Regions from separate parts of the uncultured Azonexus sp. genome, predicted to be linked through region 3. Evidence: predicted binding sites of a transcription regulator. Region 3 holds the regulator's gene; each other region holds the start of a gene.
What was found. The regulator sigma-54, encoded in region 3, starts transcription at its own class of promoters, with help from an activator protein. The targets are predictions, from matches to a motif close to TGGCACGCTTNCTGCTNA.
Positions count from the first base shown of each region.

Region 1: the regulator sigma-54 is predicted to act here: its motif matches at 2,014-2,031, upstream of rsxA (electron transport complex subunit RsxA).
Region 2: the regulator sigma-54 is predicted to act here: its motif matches at 2,368-2,385, upstream of nifN (nitrogenase iron-molybdenum cofactor biosynthesis protein NifN).

Region 1 is NZ_CALJNI010000017.1:58,784-63,418, reverse strand. It holds gene rsxC (electron transport complex subunit RsxC) at 1-849, opposite strand, end outside; gene Q0799_RS12315 (RnfABCDGE type electron transport complex subunit B) at 861-1,388, opposite strand; gene rsxA (electron transport complex subunit RsxA) at 1,401-1,979, opposite strand; gene nifL (nitrogen fixation negative regulator NifL) at 2,255-3,775, shown strand; gene nifA (nif-specific transcriptional activator NifA) at 3,790-4,635, shown strand, end outside.
Region 2 is NZ_CALJNI010000017.1:69,123-73,757, forward strand. It holds gene nifE (nitrogenase iron-molybdenum cofactor biosynthesis protein NifE) at 1-298, shown strand, start outside; gene Q0799_RS12355 (SLC13 family permease) at 438-2,273, shown strand; gene nifN (nitrogenase iron-molybdenum cofactor biosynthesis protein NifN) at 2,418-3,821, shown strand; gene Q0799_RS12365 (NifB/NifX family molybdenum-iron cluster-binding protein) at 3,784-4,263, shown strand; gene Q0799_RS12370 (SoxR reducing system RseC family protein) at 4,272-4,635, shown strand, end outside.
Region 3 is NZ_CALJNI010000004.1:73,645-78,279, forward strand. It holds gene recA (recombinase RecA) at 1-579, shown strand, start outside; gene recX (recombination regulator RecX) at 572-1,006, shown strand; gene lptB (LPS export ABC transporter ATP-binding protein) at 1,003-1,737, shown strand; gene Q0799_RS02990 (RNA polymerase factor sigma-54) at 1,762-3,216, shown strand; gene raiA (ribosome-associated translation inhibitor RaiA) at 3,231-3,554, shown strand; gene ptsN (PTS IIA-like nitrogen regulatory protein PtsN) at 3,606-4,055, shown strand; gene hprK (HPr(Ser) kinase/phosphatase) at 4,064-4,635, shown strand, end outside.

The DNA.
Region 1 (4,635 bases), on a different contig from region 3:
CGCACGCACGGCCAGTGCCGTACCGACGTTATGAACCAGAATGCCGATGTCGAAGGTGCGACTCTCGGCAGCCACTTCCTTGCCGGTCAGCGCCTGTACCAGTTGTTTTTCCGAGCCCATCGGATAACGCGCCGGAATCGGCCGAATGTGCACCTCGGCCACCGCAGCAGCGGCAGCCTGCATGGCGGCGATGGCTTCCGGCTTGTTGTCCTCGATGCCGACCAGCGCCTCGCGGGCACCGGTGGCGTGCAGCATGATGCGGATACCGTCGACGATGTCAGCCGCCCGGTCGCGCATCTGGCGGTCGTCGCAAGAGAGATAGGGTTCGCATTCGCCGCCGTTGATGACCAGCGTCTTGACCTTGGAGCGGGCAGCACCGGTCAGCTTGACCGCCGACGGGAAGGCGGCGCCGCCCAGGCCGACCACGCCGGCTGCCGCCACCCGCTTGCCGATCTCAGCGGGATCGAGGGCGAACGGGTCGGCACAACCCTGGCAATCGATCCATTCGTCGCGTCCGTCGGCCGCCAGGATGATCGCCGACAAGGTCAGGCCCGAGGGATGCGGCGCCGTGATGTCGGTCACCGCCGCGATGGTGCCCGACGTTGGTGCATGGATCGGCGCCGAGATCATGCCCTGCGCTTCAGCAATCAATTCGCCCTTCTTCACCTGCTGGCCAACCAGCACCACCGGCCGCGCCGGCCCGCCGAGATGCTGCTGCAGCGGCAGGTAGAGCTTTTCCGGCACCGGCATCACGCGCAGCGGCCGGTCGGCGGCGGGACGTTTGCGGTCGTCGGGATGCACGCCCCAGTCGTCGCCGAGGAAGTGCTTGAACAGATTCATGAATCCCATGATGTGAACTCTCAGGCCAGGCGGGGCTTGGGCATCACCCAGTGTTGCAGGGTGACCGGCACCGGTTTCATGACCAGCGCCTCGGTCGGACATTTTTCGATGCAGGCTTCGCAACCGGTGCAGGCCTCACGGAAGACGTTGTGGATCTGCTTCGGCCCACCGAGGATGGCGTCGGTCGGGCAGACCCGCGCGCAGCGGCAGCAGCCGATGCACAACTCCTCGGCAACCGTGGCGATTTTCGGACCGTCGTCGCCGAGCGCCGAGAGATCGACGGTCAGGCCGAGCTTGGCGGCAATCGCCGAAACCAGCGCCTTGCCGCCGGGCGGGCAGCAGGTGGCCGGGGCAGTTCCGGCGACGATGGCCTCGGCGGCACCGACGCAACCGGGATAACCGCACTGGCCGCAATTGGAACCGGGCATCAGATCGACCAGTTCATCGATGATGGGATTGCCCTCGACCTTGAGGAACTTGTTGGCGATGCCCAACGCGATGCCGAGGATGGCACCGAGCACGGTCAGGCTGAGGATGGCGGCGATCATGACAGTCCTCCCTTAGACGTTGAGGCCCGAGAAGCCCATGAAGGCCAGGGCGAGCAGGCTGATGGTGATGAAGGCAACGGGCGCCCCGGCGAAGGCCGCCGGCACGCGAGCCAGCGCCACGCGCTCGCGCAGGCCGGCGAAGATCAGCAGCACCAACGTGAAGCCGACCGCCGACCCGAACCCGTAGAGCAGGCTCTTGAACAGGCTGAACTCCTGCTGGACGTTGAGCAGCGCGACGCCGAGCACGGCGCAGTTGGTGGTGATCAGCGGCAGGTAGATGCCGAGCGACTGGTACAGCCCGGGACTGGTCTTCTTGACGAACATCTCGGTGAATTGCACGACCGACGCAATCACCAGGATGAAGGTCAGGATGCGCAGGTAGCCCAGACCGAGCGGCTGCAGCAGCCAGTTGTCGAGCATCCACGAGGCGGCGCTGGCCAGCATCAGCACGAAGGTCGTCGCCAACCCCATGCCGAAGGCACTATCGACGCTTTTGGAGACGCCCATGACCGGGCACAGACCAAGGAATTTGATCAACACGACATTGTTGACCAGCGCGGTGGAGAGCAGCAGTAACAGGATTTCGCTCATGGACGGAAGACTCGGGTTGGACGTCGCCGGCTTCACTGCATAAGCCGTGCCATCGCCGGTTTTCTCCTTCCCATGCCCGTTCAGCCCCTTTTTTGGTGGCGACACACCAAATTGGTGCATTTCCGGCAAAACAATTTGTCGCAAAGCCAACAGGAAATTGTCGAATTCATGCCGGGATCACGACAAACAGGGCTTTTGCAGCAAACCTCACAAGACGGCATGGAATCTGCTTTTAGCCGATCCAGACCCTTACCGGCCCTTCCCGGAGTTAGATCATGTCGGCTCAGCCCCTGACCCAGAACGACCTCAAAGACATCCTGCCGCCCGAGGTCTATCGCCAGGCAGTCCATCAGGCCGACCTGGCCATTTCGATCACCGATCCGTCGGCCCGCATCCTCTATGCCAACGACAGCTTCAGCCGGATCACCGGCTACAGCGCCGAGGACGTGATCGGCCTGAATGAATCCGTGCTCTCCAACCACACCACGCCACCGGCGCTGTACGCCGACATGTGGACCTCGCTCAAGGCCCGCCGCCCCTGGTCGGGCAAGCTGCTGAACAAGCGCAAATGCGGCGGCACCTATCTGGCCGAACTGTCGATCACCCCCGTTGTCGACAGCCAGGGCGAAATCACCCACTACCTCGGGATGCACCGGGACATCACCGAACTGCACCGACTGGAGCGCACGGTACTCAACCAGAAACAGTTGATCGAATCGGTGATCGACGCCTCGCCGGTGGCCTTTGCCCTGCTCGATCCGACCGGTCGCGTGGTCCTCGACAACCACGCCTACAAGAAACTGCTGACCGACATGCGGGTCAAGGAGCCGGCGCACCGCCTGCTCGACGCACTGGCGCCGGAGTGGTACGAAGCCCTGGCCAGCGATCCCGGGCAATGCGAGTTCAGCAACCGCGAGATGCGTCTCGACAGTCCCGGCGGCCGCGCCCGCTGGCTGTCGGTCAGCGCCTCGGTGATCGCCATGCAGAGCGAATGCGCCGACAGCTACTTCTGCGCCGCCGGCCAACCCGGCCTGCTGCTGGTCATTTCCGACATCACCAACCTGCGCGAGGAGCAGGAGCGGGCCAAGGGCGCCGCGCTGAAAGCTTCGCTGGCCGAGGAGGAACGCACGTCGGCGATCCGCGAAGGCCTGTCGGCGGCGGTGTTCCGCCTGGAAGAACCGCTCAACGTCATGGCCTCGGCAGTCGCCGTGCTCCAGCGCCGCGACCCGGCCAGCGCCGAAATGCTCAGGCACGCGCTCGACAACAGCCGCGAGCACATCGAATCGCTGCGCCAGGTGATCCCGCAAAGTCCGCAGGAGATCGTCATCCGCGTCAATCTCAACGAAATCCTGCGCGACGTGCTCGAAGTGTGCACGCCCCGCCTGCTCAGCGCCGGCATCACCGTCGACTGGCAACCCTCGGCGGTGCTGCCACCGCTGAACGGGCGGCCGCTGCAATTGCGCATGCTGTTCAAGGCGCTCGTCGAAAACGCCATCGAAGCCATGAACGTCAAGGGCTGGCCGCGTCGCGAGCTGCAGATCAGGAGCGAGGTCGTCGACGACTGCCTGCGCATCGCCGTCCTCGACAGCGGCCCGGGCATTCCGATGGAATGGCGGCACAAGGCGTTCGAGCCCTTCTTCACGGCCAAGAACGGCAGCGGCAAACATATCGGCACCGGCTTGTCGCGAGCCCAGCAGGTCGTCGCCGACCACGGCGGCATCATCGATCTCGACGAAAGCCCGGCCGGCGGCTGTGCCGCCATCGTCGAGTTCCGCGTCGACGGCGACCCGATCTGAGCAGGAAACACAGCATGCACGACCACCACACCCACCACGCCGCCGACGAATGCCCGCCCCCGGGCGGCTACTGTCGAACGCACGAACTGAACATCCTGCTGCTGTCGGCGCTCTATGCGGTCAGCCGGGTACTCAGCCGCTCGCTGGCCTTCAACGAGACCCTGCACGACCTGCTGCGCGTGCTGCATGACGAGGCCGGGCTGAGCCGCGGACTGATCGGCGTCGTCGATGCCGAAAGCGGCAAGCTCGCCATCCACACCATCTACAACCCCGACGGCCCGACCGCCGACAACGCGCAATACGGCCCCGGCGAAGGCATCATCGGCCTGATCCTGGAAAAACCCCGCACTTTCAAACTGGAACGCGTCGCCGACGAGCCGCGCTTCCTCAACCGGGTCGGCCTGTACGAACCGGAACTGCCCTTCATCGCCGTACCGATCAAGGTCGGCGGCAACCTCCAGGGCGTCCTCGCGGTCCAGCCGGAAGCCCCGGAAGACGGCCTGCTCGAGGAACGTGCCCAGTTCGTCGAGATGGTCGCCAACCTGATCGGCCAGAGCCTGAAGCTGTCGCTCGAAGTCCAGCAGGAAAAATCGACGCTGCTCGAGGAACGCGACCTGCTGCGCCGCACCGTCCGCCATCAGCACGGTTTCGACAGCATGGTCGGGCGCTCGGCGGTGATGCGCCGGGTCTTCGAACAGGCACGCATGGTCGCCAAGTGGAACACCACCGTGCTGATCCGCGGCGAAACCGGCACCGGCAAGGAACTGATCGCCAACGCCATCCATTACAACTCGCCGCGCGCGCGCAACATGCTGGTCAAGCTCAACTGCGCCGCGCTACCGGAAAACCTGCTCGAATCC
Region 2 (4,635 bases), on a different contig from region 3:
GATGGGTGAGGACACCAAGATGATCGACGACGGCAGCCCCAAGGCCCTGTTGTCGACTTATCACGAGTACCGGGCCGACATCCTGATCGCCGGCGGGCGCAATTTGTACACCGCGCTCAAGGCGCGCATTCCCTTCCTCGACATCAACCAGGAACGCGAATTCGGCTACGCCGGCTACGCCGGCATGAGCGAACTCGCCCGGCAACTGGCGCTGTCGATGGAAAGCCCGGTGTGGTCCGCGGTCAGGAAGCCGGCGCCGTGGGCGCAGGGCGTGTCGGGGGCCGTGCTGACGGCTTGAGCATCTGCTCTCGGCGTACATCGGGTGATGTAACGGGGTTTGGGTTCTAGCGCACACACACAGCCGATACAATACGGCCTCGCTCCCGGCCCCCTCTTCACGAAAAGACCGGACCCTTTCCTCCGGCAATGAAGCGTGCATGAACCCCGACACCCTCCTGGTCTTTTCTCTGCTCGCCGCCTGCATCGTCGCCTTCGTCATGAACAAGCCACGCATGGACGCGGTGGCGATCATGGCGCTGCTCGCGCTGGTGCTTTCCGGTACGCTCACCTCCGCCGAGGCGCTGGCCGGCTTCAGTGAGCCGAGCGTCATCCTGATCGCGGCCTTCTTCGTCATTGGCGAGGCGCTGGTCCGCACCGGCATCGCCTACCGCGTCGGCGACTGGCTGCTGACGCGGGCCGGGAGCAGCGAAACGCGGCTGCTCGTGCTGCTCATGCTGGCCGTCGCCGGCCTGGGTTCGGTCATGAGTTCGACCGGTGTCGTCGCCCTGTTCATTCCGGTGGCCCTGAGCATTGCCCGGCGCATCGACGTTTCGCCAGCCAGGCTGATGATGCCGCTCGCCTTTGCCGGACTCATCAGCGGCATGCTGACGCTGGTCGGCACACCGCCGAACATGGTGGTCAACAGCGAACTCGCGCGCGCGGGTCATGCCGGCTTTGCCTTTTTCGACTTTACGCCGGCCGGCCTCGTCGTCCTGATGCTCGGCCTCGGCTACATGACGCTCGCCCGGCGCTGGCTTTCCCGCGGCGAGGCGCAACACGGCACCCCGGGCAAGGGGCGCCGCCGCCTGAGCGATCTGGCTGCCGAATACGCACTGACCGGACGGCCGCGGCGCCTGCGCATCCTGCCCGACTCGCCGCTGATCGGCAGCACGCTCGGCGACATGCAGCTACGCAAGCGTTACGGCGCCAACGTCATTGCCATCGAGCGGGAGCGCCAGTTCGGCAACGACATGCTGAGCACCTCGGCCAGCCGCGAGTTGCTGGAAGGCGACATCCTGCTTGTCGACTTCGTCCGCCCCGAACTCGATCTCGACCGCTTCCGCGGCGAAATGAAGCTGCAAACCCTGTCGTTCAAGGGCAAGCATTTCTTTGAAGGTTCGCGCGAACTCGGCCTGGCCGAAGTCACCCTGCCGCCGGGCTCCGGGATGATCGGCCGGTCGATCCTCGATCTGCGGATGCGTTCGCAGCGCGGCATCAACGTCATGGGACTGCGGCGCGACGGGCGCGCCATCACCAGCGAAGTGCTGCAGGAAAAGCTGCGCATGGGCGACACCCTGCTCATCGCCGGCACCTGGAAGGCGATCCGCCTGCTGCACCGGGAGGCGAAAGACTTCCTCGTTCTCACGCTACCCGCCGAAATCGATGAAGCGGCACCGGCGGCGCGGCGCGCCCCGCTCGCGCTGTTCAGCCTGGTCGTCACCGTCGGGCTGATGATCAGCGGCATTGTCCCGAACGTGATCGCCGCATTGATCGGCTGCCTGCTGATGGGCGCCTTCCGCTGCATCGACATGGACAGCGCCTACCGCGCCATCCACTGGCAGAGCCTGATCCTCATCGTCGGCATGCTGCCCTTCGCGCTGGCGCTGCAAAAAACCGGCGGCATCGACCTGATCGTCTCCAGTCTGCTCTCGGTCACCGGCGACGCCTCGCCGCGCCGGGTCATGGCGGCGCTCTTCGTGCTCACGGCGGTCACCGGGCTGTTCATCTCGAACACCGCCACCGCCGTGCTGATGGCGCCAATTGGCATCGGCCTTGCCCAGCAGATCGGGGTTTCGCCTTACCCCTTCGCCATGACCGTCGCGCTGGCTGCCTCGGCGGCCTTCATGACCCCGGTGTCGTCGCCGGTCAATACCCTGGTGGTTGGCCCCGGTCGCTACCGCTTCACCGATTTCGTGCGCGTTGGCGTGCCCTTCACGCTGATCGTGCTGCTCGTGTGCGTTGTCCTTCTCCCGCTACTGTTTCCGTTCAACTGACGCGGGTGGGATAACAGTGAGCCGGTGTGGTGATTGTCGGGTTTGCGACACACTCAATAAATTATAAATAACTGTTTTGTAAGTTATTTTTTCTTGGCGCGCTCATTGCTTAGGGGTGGGTAATCTCTGAGGAGCGTTGCCCACATGGCCGAAATCATCCAATCCAAGAAAGCGCTGGCGGTGAATCCGTTGAAGGTCAGCCAGCCGATCGGTGCGTCGCTGGTTTTCCTCGGGCTGAATCGCAGTCTGCCGCTGATGCACGGTTCGCAGGGGTGTACCGCCTTTGGCAAGGTCTTCTTCGTGCGCCATTTCCGCGAGCCGATTCCGCTGCAGACGACGGCGATGGATCAGGTGTCGTCGATCATGGGCGCCGACGAGAACGTGGTCGAGGCCCTGCGCACGCTGTCCGAGAAGAGCAAGCCGGACATCATCGGCCTGGTCACGACCGGGCTGTCGGAGACGCAGGGGACCGACATCCTGCGCACGGTCAAGGAGTTCCGCGCCGCGCATCCCGAGTATGACGGGGTGGCGGTGGTGCCGGTCAATACGCCGGATTTCCTCGGTTGCCTGGAGAGCGGTTACGCGCTGGCGGTCGAGGCGCTGATCCAGACGCTGGTACCGGAGAGCGCCTGCGCCGGCAAGCGGCCGAAGCAGGTCAATGTGCTGGCGTCGGCGATGCTGACGCCGGGCGATATCGAGGCGATCAAGGACTGGGTCGAGGCTTTCGGCCTGCGCCCGGTGGTGGTGCCGGACATCGGCGATTCGCTCGACGGTCACCTGGTCGAGGCCGAGTATTCGGCGCTGACCATCGGCGGCACGCCGCGTACCGAAATCGAGGCCATGGGCGAGTCGCTGGCCACGCTGGTGATCGGGCCGTCGCTGAGCAAGGCGGCGGACATCCTCAAGGAACGCACCGGCGTGCCCGATTTCCGCTTCGCCGGCCTGATGGGCCTGGACGATTGCGATGCCTTCACCCAGACGCTTTCCGAAATCTCCGGCCGGCCGGTGCCGGAAAAGATCGAACGCCATCGCGCGCAATTGCAGGACGCGATGGTCGACAGCCACTTCATGCTCGGTTTCGCCCGCATCGCGCTGGCCGCCGATCCCGACCTGCTCGGCATGCAGGTGCGTTTCCTGAGCGGCATGGGCGCCGACATCGTCGCCGCCGTCAGCCCGCATCGGCATGAAAGCCTGGCCGGCCTGAGCGTCGACCAGGTCATCGTCGGTGACCTGGAAGACATGGAAAAGGCGGCGCGAGCCGGCGGCGCGCAGCTGGTCATGGCCAATTCGCATGCCGCCGACACGGCCAGCCGCCTGGGCTTGCCGCTGCTACGCGCCGGTTTTCCGCAGTACGACACGGTGGGCGGTTATGCCCGCACCTGGGTGGGCTACCGCGGTACGCGGCAGGCCCTTTTCGATATCGCCAATCTGATGCTGGGACAACATCATGAACTCGAACCCTATCGCTCAATCTACTGGACCGACGACCGTGATGGCGTCGGACAACGCCATGTCGTCACGTCGACTGCAGCTGGTCTGGTCCATTAAGCAGGCGCCGGAAGCCGTGCTCCGCATCGCCTTCGCCTCGACCGACCGGACTCGGGTCAATCAGCATTTCGGCGCCGCCGAGGGCTTTGCCATCTATGAGGTGACCCCGGACAAGGCGACGCTGGTCGGTGTCGGCGAGTTCCCGGAAGAGGCGATGGACGGCAACGAGGACAAGCTGGCGGCCAAGGTCGATTTCCTGGCCGGCTGCGCGGCGGTCTATGTCATGGCCATCGGCGCGTCGGCGATCAAGAAACTGATGGCCGCCGGCATCCAGCCGATCCGCGTCGGCGAGGTCGACGCCATCGACGAATTGCTGCTGGAACTCTCCGGCGCCATGCGCGACGGCGGCGTGGCCTGGGTTGACCGGGCGATCGCCGCGCAGACCAAGGCGGCGGCGACTGATCGCTTCGCGGCGATGGAAGACGAAGGGTGGCAGGGATGAGCGCCGGCATGATCGAACACCGCGGCATCGTCCAGCGGATCGAGGACGGCCGTGCCATCGTCGTCATGGAGACCAGCGGCTGTTCGGCCTGCGGTCACGGCAGCAGTTGCGGCATCGGCAAGATCGCCGCCGGGCGTCCGGCGACGGTCCTGACCCTGCCGGCCAGTCCCGGCATTGCCGCGGGTGACATGGTCTGCGTGGCCTTGCCGGAAAGCCGGCTGAGCCTGTCGGCGCTGCTCGGCTACCTGTTTCCGGCCTTCGCCATGCTGTTCGGCGCCTGGCTCGGCGCCGCGCTCGACGGCAGCGACGGCGCCACGGCGCTGGGCGCCATCGTCGGCTTCGTTGCCGCGCTGATCATCGCCCGCGTCGCCG
Region 3 (4,635 bases):
CTCACCCCGCGTGCCGAAATCGAGGGCGAGATGGGCGACCAGATGGTCGGCCTGCACGCCCGCCTGATGTCGCAGGCGCTGCGCAAGCTGACCGCCAACATCAAGAAGACCAACACGCTGGTCATCTTCATCAACCAGATCCGGATGAAGATCGGTGTCATGTTCGGCTCGCCGGAAACCACCACCGGCGGCAACGCGCTCAAGTTCTACGCTTCGGTCCGTCTCGACATCCGCCGCATCGGCGGGATCAAGAAGGGCGACGAGGTGGTCGGCAGCGAAACCCGCGTCAAGGTGGTCAAGAACAAGGTGTCGCCGCCGTTCCGCGAGGCCATCTTCGACATCCTCTACGGCGAGGGGATTTCCCGCGAGGGCGAGATCGTCGAAATGGGCGTCGCTCACAAGCTGGTCGACAAATCCGGTGCCTGGTATTCGTACAAGGGCGAGAAGATCGGCCAGGGCAAGGACAACGCCCGCGAGTTCCTCAAGTCGCACCCGGAAATTGCCCAGGAAATCGAAGCCGGCATCCGCGAGGCGGCGAGCACCACCGTGATCAAACCGAGCAAGGCCGCCAATGGCTGATCTGCGGGTGCGTGCCTTGCAGTGCCTGACCCGGCGGGATCACAGCCGGGCCGAACTGCATGCCAAACTCGCGGCGCATGCCGACAGTGAAGAAGCCCTGACGGCGGTGCTCGATGCCTTGCAGGCCGAGCACCTGCTGTCGGATACCCGTTATGCCAGCCAGCGCGTTTCGGCGCGCGCCAATCGCTACGGCAACGGCCGCCTGCGCCAGGAATTGCGGCAAAAGGGCGTCAGCGATGGCGACATCGAAGCCGCCCTGCCCGAGGCCGGCGACGAGGGCGAGCGCTGCCGGGCGATCTGGGCGAAAAAGTTCGGGCAGCCCCCCCAATCTGCAGAAGAACGTGCCAAACAGATGCGTTTCCTGCAATATCGCGGCTTTTCTGCAGAAGCGATCCGCCAGACCCTGCGCGGAGCCAGTGAAGAATGAGCCAGCCAACCGCCACCCTGTCCGCGCACAACCTGAAAAAGCGTTACAAGGCGCGCACCGTCGTCGAAGACGTCTCCTTCTCGGTGCGCTCCGGCGAAGTGGTCGGTCTGCTCGGGCCGAACGGTGCCGGCAAGACCACCTGTTTCTACATGATCGTCGGCCTGGTGGCTGCCGATGGCGGCGAAGTCTATATCGACGACGAGCGCCTCACCCACCAGCCGATGCATTCGCGTGCCCGTACCGGTCTGTCCTACCTGCCGCAGGAGGCCTCGGTGTTCCGCAAGCTCAACGTCGAGGAAAACATCCTCGCCGTGCTCGAACTGCAGAAGCTTTCACCCGACGAGTGCAGCCAGCGACTGGAAAGCCTGCTCAACGAACTGCACATCACCCATGTCCGCCACGTGAATGCAGCGGCACTGTCCGGCGGCGAACGGCGGCGTGTCGAAATTGCCCGCGCGCTGGCCACCAATCCGCGCTTCATCCTGCTCGACGAGCCGTTTGCCGGGGTCGATCCGATTGCCGTGCTGGAAATCCAGAAGATCATCCGCTTCCTCAAGGAACGCGGCATCGGTGTCCTGATCACCGATCACAACGTGCGCGAGACGCTCGGCATCTGCGATCACGCGGTGATCATCAACGCCGGTCATGTACTTTCCTCTGGACGTCCGGAGGAAATTGTCGACAATGAGAGTGTACGCAAGGTTTATCTCGGCGAGCATTTCCGCCTCTGACCTCGCCAAACCAAGATTGCATCAATGAAACCGGCACTTCAGCTCAAGCTTTCGCAGCATCTGGCCCTGACGCCGCAATTACAGCAGTCGATCAAGCTGCTGCAGTTGTCGACCGTCGAGATGCAGCAGGAAATCGAACGCTACCTGCTGGAAAACCCGATGCTCGAGCGCGACGATGACGGGCCGGGCGAGTCCTTCGCCGGTGCCCAGCAGTTCGATTCGCCCGACAAACCGGTCAGCGAACCTGCGCCGGCGAGCGAATCGCGCGAGGATGCCCAGGGCGAGCCGCCGATGACGCCTGGCGATGTCGACGACGATCGCTGGTCCAGCGATGCCGGCACCTTCACCGGCGCCGGCCGCGACGAGGAAGACGACAACGATCCGCAGGATGCCCACGCTTCCAGCGTCAGCCTGCGCGAGCACCTGGGCTGGCAGTTGGGCATGACCCAGTTGAGCGATCGCGATCGCAGCCTGGTCCGCTTCCTGATCGAAGCGCTCAGCGACGACGGCTATCTCGCCACGCCGCTGGAAGAGCTGCTGGAAACCCTGCCGCCCGAGTACGAAGTCGAACTCGAGGAACTCGAAATCGCCCTGCGCCATATCCAGAATTTCGATCCGACCGGGATCGGTGCGCGCGACCTGCGCGAATGCCTGCTGTTGCAGTTGCAGGCCGAAGAGGATTGCGCCGAGCGCACGCTGGCCCTGACCATTGCCGACAAGCACCTGGAATTGCTGGCTGCCCGCGATTTCGTCAAGATCCGTCGCCTGACCGGTTGCGACGACGAGATCCTGCGTGGCGCGCACGAGCTGATCACCAGCCTCAATCCGCGGCCGGCCGCCGGTTACGCGCAGGACGAAGCGCGCTACATCACGCCCGACGTGATCGTGAAGAAGCTCAAGGGTAAATGGACGGCCTACATCAACCCGGACGCCTACCCGCGCCTGCGCGTCAACCGCCTGTACGCCGACATCCTCGCCCGCCAGCGCCGTGGTAACGGCAACCTGAGCGGCCAGTTGCAGGAAGCCCGCTGGCTGATCAAGAACATCCAGCAGCGTTTCGATACCATCCACCGCGTCACCCAGGCCATCGTGGACCGCCAGCGCCAGTTTTTCGAACATGGCGAAGTGGCGATGCGGCCACTGGTGCTGCGCGAGATTGCCGACCTGCTCGGCCTGCACGAATCGACGATTTCCCGCGTCACCAGCCAGAAATACATGGCCACGCCGCGCGGCATCTTCGAACTGAAATACTTCTTCGGCAGCCATGTGTCCACCGACACCGGTGGTGCCTGTTCTGCCACGGCCATTCGTGCCCTGATCAAGCAATTGATTTCGGCGGAAGATGGCAAGAAGCCCTTGTCGGATAGTCAATTATCCGAAATACTAGGCCAGCAGGGAATTGTCGTTGCCCGACGCACGGTTGCCAAATACCGTGAATCGCTCAACATCCCGCCGGTCAATTTACGCAAGACCCTGTAGAGAGAGGAGAAAAAATGAATCTGCAAATCAGCGGTCACCATATCGAAGTCACCCCGGCACTGCGCGAATACGTCGAGAACAAGCTCGATCCCGTACTCCGTCATTTCGACAAGGTTACCGGCGCCAGCGTCGTGCTTTCCGTTGAAAAGCTGAAGCAGAAGGCCGAAGTCACCGTTCACGTTCCGGGCAAGGACATGCATGTCGAAGAAGCCGGGGACGATCTCTACGCCGCCATCGACGCCATGTTCGACAAGCTCGACCGCCAGGTCCAGAAGTACAAGCAGAAGATGCAGGACCACCATCGTGGCGAAAAGCCGTCCATGCACATCGACGACTAAGCCTGACCGACCGCACCCCGAGGGGTGCGGTTTCTTTGCTGCAAAGTTCCCATGAACCCTCTAGACAACATTCTGACTGCCGATCAGGTCCTGCTCGACCTGGATGCGAGCAGCAAGAAACGCGTTTTTGAACAGGCCGGCATGCTGTTCGAAAGCCGGCTCGACATGTCGCGTTCGTTGATTTTCGACAGCCTGTTCGCACGCGAAAAGCTCGGCTCCACGGGCCTTGGCCAGGGCGTGGCCATTCCCCACGGCCGGATCAAGGGCCTCCAGCAGGCTGCCGGCGCGCTGATCCGTCTGGCGACGCCGATTCCCTTCGATTCGCCGGACGGCCGTCCGGTTACCCTGCTGTTCGTGTTGCTGGTACCGGAACAGGCGACCGAAGAGCATCTGCAGATCCTGTCCGAACTGGCTCAGCGCTTTTCCGACCGCGCCTTCCGCGAAGCCTTGCAGGCCGCCCCGGACGCCGAAGCGGTGCTGGCACTGTTCAAGAAGTCCTGACCGGCGCCGTGCGGCACATCAGCCTGGAGCAGTTGTACCAGGACAACCGCGAGAAGCTGTTGTTCAACTGGCTGGCCGGTCAGCGCAACGACCGGCGCATTGAGCTCAAGGCCGCCAGCAATTACGGTGCCGACGTCGTCGGCCACATCAACATCATTCACCCGGAACGCCTGCAGGTCATGGGGCAGGCCGAATACGACTGGGCCATGCGCATCGGTGAGCGGCGCTTCGGCCAGATGTTCATCGACCTGCTGTCGGCCCGCACGCCGGCGATGATCGTTGCCGACGGCCTGAAGCCCCCCGAATTCATCGTCGATGCCTGCAAGGCCGCCGACGTGCCGCTGATCCTGTCGCCCAAGCACTGTTCGGCGGTCATCGATCACCTGCGCATTTACCTGTCGGCCCGCCTGGCCGATACCATCAGCCTGCACGGCGTGTTCATGGACGTGCTCGGCATGGGCGTGCTGATTACCGGCGATTCCGGGGTCGGCAAATCCGAACTGGCGCTGGAGCTGATCTCGCGCGGCCATGGCCTGGTTGCCGACGATGTGGTCGAGATGGCCCGGATCGCGCCGACCAC